2 regions of the Arthrobacter sp. 2YAF22_2 genome follow, and region 1 is predicted to be linked to the other one. Evidence: riboswitches for the same ligand, from Rfam matches in the RefSeq annotation. Region 1 holds a riboswitch; the other holds the start of a gene.

Region 1 (2,379 bases):
GACGGATCCAGTCCGCCGGGGATGCGGCGGCGGTACTCCGGGAGCGGCTCAAGGCGGCGCTCGCTGATGATCCCCGGTTGGCGTCCCGGCTGGCACTGTGGTCGCGGCGGTTGCTCGGCGAGGCGCTTTCCCTGGCACAGCGGGTCGGACAGGAGCATGCCTTCCTCCACGGCCCGGCCGGCGCGGATACCGCCGGGGGAGCCGACTTGGCCCGCCGCCTGACGGCCGAGCTGGCCGCCGCCCATTCCCGCCGGATGTCCCAGTTGGGGCTCGCCGGCTAGTTGGCGCCCCCGGCGGTGACGGCGCCTGCCTCAATCGAGCTCCCGGCGTCGAGCGCGGCGAGCAGGGCGCGCGCCGCCGCGGCGGGATCGTCCGCCTCGGTGATCGCCCGGACCACCACGATGCGCCGGGCGCCGGCGTCCACCACTTGTTCCACGTTGCCCAGGTCGATGCCGCCGATCGCGAACCACGGCGGCACCCCCGGTTCCGCTCCGGCCCGCTCCGCCGGGGCCCTGCCGCGGTCGCCCGCGACGGCGGCGTGGCGCACCAGGTCCAGCCCGACGGCGGCCCTGCCGGGCTTCGTGGGGGTGGCCCACACCGGCCCCACGCAGAAGTAGTCCAGCCCAAGCGGGCCCCGGGCCGCGGTGATGGCCGCATCGACCTGAGCCGGGGTGTGGGTGGACATGCCGATCACGGTGCTCCCGCCAAGGAAGCCCCGGGCCGCAGCGAGCGGAATGTCCTTTTGCCCGATGTGGAAGACGGGTGCGCCGGCGAGCGAGGCGAGGTCCGCCCGGTCGTTGACCGCCCAGAGCCGGTTGTGCCGCAGCGCCACGGCGTGCAGGACCTCCAGCAGCTCCAGTTCCTTGGCGGCCTCCAGCGACTTGTCCCGCAGCTGGATGATGTCGACCCCGCCGGCAAAGGCGGCGTCAACAAAGTCTTCGAAGTCGCCCCGCCCCTTCCGGGCATCGGTGCAAAGGTACAGGCGGGCGGGGGTGAGGGCTTCCTGGCTCATCCCCCAAGCCTAGTTCCCCTAAACTGGTCGCATACCGCGGGAGCCCGCACGTGCCGTCACACGGCGCAGGGCTGAGAGGGCGTCAGAGCCGACCGCTTGACCTGATCCGGTTAGTACCGGCGTAGGGAAGGAAGCCATGGCCTCACCATCTGTCATATCCGCCACACCCCCCGGGCCGTACGACGTCGCCGTGATCGGCGGCGGGGTGATCGGCCACGGCATCGCCTGGGAAGCGTGCCGGTCGGGCCGCTCCGTCGCGCTGATCGACGACGCCCCCGGCACCGGTGCCAGCTGGGCCGCCGCCGGCATGCTGGCACCGGTCAGCGAACTCCACTACCAGGAGGAAGAGCTGCTGGCACTCATGCTCGAAGCCTCACGGCTCTGGCCGGGCTTCGCCGCGGGACTTGGCGGCGGCCGGTCGGATGCGGGCGGCACCGGGTACCGCACGACGCCGACCCTCGCCGTCGGCGCGGACGCGGCCGACCGCCGGGCGCTCGCCGACCTGCGGAGCGTCCAACTGTCCTGCGGCCTGGCCGTGGAGCCGCTGACGGTGCGCGAGGCGCGGGGGCGTGAACCCCTGCTCAGCCCGGGCATCTCCTGCGCATTCGACATCCCCGCCGACCACCAGGTTGACCCCCGCCGCTTGCTCGTCCAGACCGCCGAGCTCCTGGCCCGCGACCACCGGTACACAGCCGTGCCCCGCCGCGCCGCAGGGCTGCGCTGGGACGGGGACCGGGTCTCCGGGGTCAGCCTCGAGGACGGCGGGGAGATCCGCGCCGGTGAGACCATCGTGGCCAACGGACTCGGAGCGGCCGGCCTGCAGGGCCTGCCCGGGGGACTTACCCTCCCGCTGCGGCCGGTTTACGGCGATATCCTCCGGCTTCGTGTACCGGCGGCGCTCCGGCCGTTGCTGCGCTGCACGGTGCGCGGTCTGGTCCGCGGGAGCCCGGTGTACATCGTGCCGCGGGAGGACGGCACGGTCGTGATCGGCGCCACCCAGCGGGAGGATGCGCCTTCGGATCCCGGTGCGGTCTCCGCCGGCGGCGTCTACCAGCTGCTGCGTGACGCCCAGCAGCTGCTGCCCGCCGTCGCCGAACTGGAACTGCTGGAGGCCACGGCCCGGGCACGGCCAGGCACCCCGGACAACGCCCCGCTGCTGGGGCGCGTGGCCGGCTCCGGTAGCGGGCCGGACTACGAGGGGCTGATCATTGCCACTGGCTTCTTCCGGCACGGAGTCCTGCTCACCCCGGTGGCAGCAGCCGTCTGCCGGCAGTTGCTGGACGGCGAGCCGGATCCGCGCTGGGACCGGTTCCGGCCGGACCGCTTCGCCAACCGCAGCCGGGACGCCTCGGCCGGCGACACAACGC
Region 2 (2,379 bases), on a different contig from region 1:
CTTGGCGGCGCTTCGGGTCGCCTGGCGGGCCCGGTGTACCTTGCGCCGGGTTGACGGCACGCCGTGTGGGGCACTTTGACACCGACACGCCGCTGACTAACCCCGGCGGTCCCGAAATCCATGCAAAGTGCCCCCGGGCGGGTTGCTACATTCCAGAACGGCCCCGGATGACGGTGCGCCGTGGACGCGCCCTAAACCATGCGCCTTAGACCAGGTCCTGGGTTTTGGCGAAGCGGGTGACCGCGCGCTGCGTGCCGCGGTTGGCGAGGACCTGGATAACTGCGCTGACCGAGGCTGAAATCAGGGCGAAGGTCAGGGCCGAGCGCAGCGTGGTGGGAACGTCGTCGTCGTGACCCTTGGGGGGCTTGTTGCCCGTGGTCTTTTCCCAGACGGTGTCGACCATCTTGGTGCCAACGAAGCCAGCGAGCAGACTGATGCCGGTGCCAAGCAGTTTGATGATGATGTTCATACTTCGTGCTCCTAGCGGGAGGAAACAGGGTTGACCCTAGCCTAGCGTTCCGAGCGGCCGAGGATTTCAGACAAGGCCTCGACCACCAGTTCGTGGTCCGCTTTCTGCGGCAGCCCGGAGACGGTGACGGTGCCGACGACCCCTGTTCCGCGCAGGTAGATGGGGAACGAACCGCCGTGGGCCGCAAACTCCTGCTGGTCGAACCAAGCGTTGTCCTCGATCCGCCGGCCGGCAGCGCGGGCCCGCAGGCCCACCAGCAGCGACGGCACCTCATACCGGACGGCGGTGCGCTGTTTGGCCCTGATCCAGCGCTCGTTGTCCGGAGTAGCGCCCTCCAGGGCCGCGTGGAAGAGCACCTGCTCCCCCTTGGTGATGTCGATGGCGATCGGGTGGGAGCGCTGCCGCCCGAGTTCGACCAGGAGGAGCCCAAGATCGAGGGCGTCGTCCTTGCTGAAGGTCCGGAACTGCAGTTCCTCGATTTCGGTCAGGATACGGCCAATGAGCGCACCCAGGGACCCGGGCGGCTGGGGTTCCGCGGAATCCGGGTCATAGTCGGGGCCAGGAACTGGTGCGTCGCTCATGGGATTCAGCTTCCGTTAGGCGGCCGCCGCTGCGCAACCCAAGTAGCTCGCAGCTGTTGTCGTTATGAGCGCTCAAAACGACACCAACTGCGAGTCAGTTGGGGGCCCGGCGGGTGTAAACTGGCCCAGCCCACAAGGGTGATTTTCAATACGACAGGGGAGCGCCGCCGTCGGGCATCACTGGAGCAAATCCAGGGAAACCGCAGGTGGGCGCTGAGAGTGCGGACAGCCGCAGACCCTCGAACCTGATCCGGTTAGTACCGGCGCAAGGGAGTCGAGTTCTCGGGGTGCCCGGCATCCGCGACGAAAGTTGCGGCGCGGCCGGAGCGCCCTCCCCTCCTGTACCTCAGGAGGACGACATGACGGATATTTCTGCGAAGCAGACACTGACCACCGGCAAGTACAGCTGGCGCGTGGTCGACATCGTGCTGGCGGCGTTGATCGCTGTTGCCGGCGGCGTGATTTTCTGGGCCTGGGATCAGGGGGCCAACTTGGTCTCCGTCCCGGTCAACGCGGTCTACCCGCCACTGACCGGGCTCTACGCCGGCGGCTGGATGATCCCGGCACTGCTGGGCATGCTGGTGGTCCGCAAGCCGGGCGCGGCACTGTTTTGTGAAGCGGTGGCTGCCACCGGCGAGTTGATCATGGGCTCGCAGTACGGCACCACGGTGCTCATCTCCGGCATTCTGCAGGGCCTGGGCGCTGAGTTGGTCTTCGCCGCGTTCCTCTACAAGCGGTTCAACCTGCCCGTGTCCCTCCTGGCCGGTGCCGGCGCGGGCTTGTTCTGCGGCCTGAACGACTCCTTCCTGCCCTGGGGCTGGAACATCGCCTACGAGGCCGGTGACAAGCTCGCCTACATCGTCTTCTGCGCCGTCTCTGGGGCCGTGATCGCCGGCGGACTGTCCTGGCTGGCCACCCGGGGCCTGGCCAGGACCGGGGTGCTCGCGTCTTTCGCATCCCGTAAGGCGGCATCGGAACCAGTGTTCTCCTGATGCCCGCACACGCATGAGAACTTTCGACGACGTCCGGCCGGCCGCGATCACCGCCCGGGGCTGGGGCTGGCGGCACGCCGGACGGCCCCGGCCCGCCGTCAGCGGGCTGGACCTGGACATCCGCCCGGGCGAGCGGGTGCTGCTGCTGGGCCCCTCCGGTGCCGGCAAGTCCACGCTGTTGCACGCCCTGGCCGGGGTGCTGGGCGACAACACCGCCGCGGGCGCTAGTGATGACGACGAGGACTCCGATGAGACCGGCAGCCTGCTGATCGACGGCGCCCCGCCCCGGGCCCGGCGCGGCCGGGCGGGGCTGATGCAACAGGACCCGGAAACCCAG

Evidence for each region. Region 1 has a riboswitch for thiamine pyrophosphate ahead of thiO (glycine oxidase ThiO). Riboswitches for the same ligand answer to the same signal wherever they lie in the genome.
Region 2: another riboswitch for thiamine pyrophosphate. It lies ahead of AB4Y86_RS05135 (ECF transporter S component); the one in region 1 lies ahead of thiO (glycine oxidase ThiO).

The regions. Positions count from the first base shown of each region.
Region 1 is NZ_JBFRFD010000124.1:4,716-7,094, reverse strand. It holds gene AB4Y86_RS07220 (ferritin-like fold-containing protein) at 1-281, shown strand, start outside; gene thiE (thiamine phosphate synthase) at 278-1,012, opposite strand; TPP riboswitch at 1,039-1,158, shown strand; gene thiO (glycine oxidase ThiO) at 1,149-2,379, shown strand, end outside.
Region 2 is NZ_JBFRFD010000077.1:4,560-6,938, forward strand. It holds gene AB4Y86_RS05125 (DUF4235 domain-containing protein) at 206-469, opposite strand; gene AB4Y86_RS05130 (heme-degrading domain-containing protein) at 511-1,050, opposite strand; TPP riboswitch at 1,196-1,340, shown strand; gene AB4Y86_RS05135 (ECF transporter S component) at 1,410-2,042, shown strand; gene AB4Y86_RS05140 (ABC transporter ATP-binding protein) at 2,056-2,379, shown strand, end outside.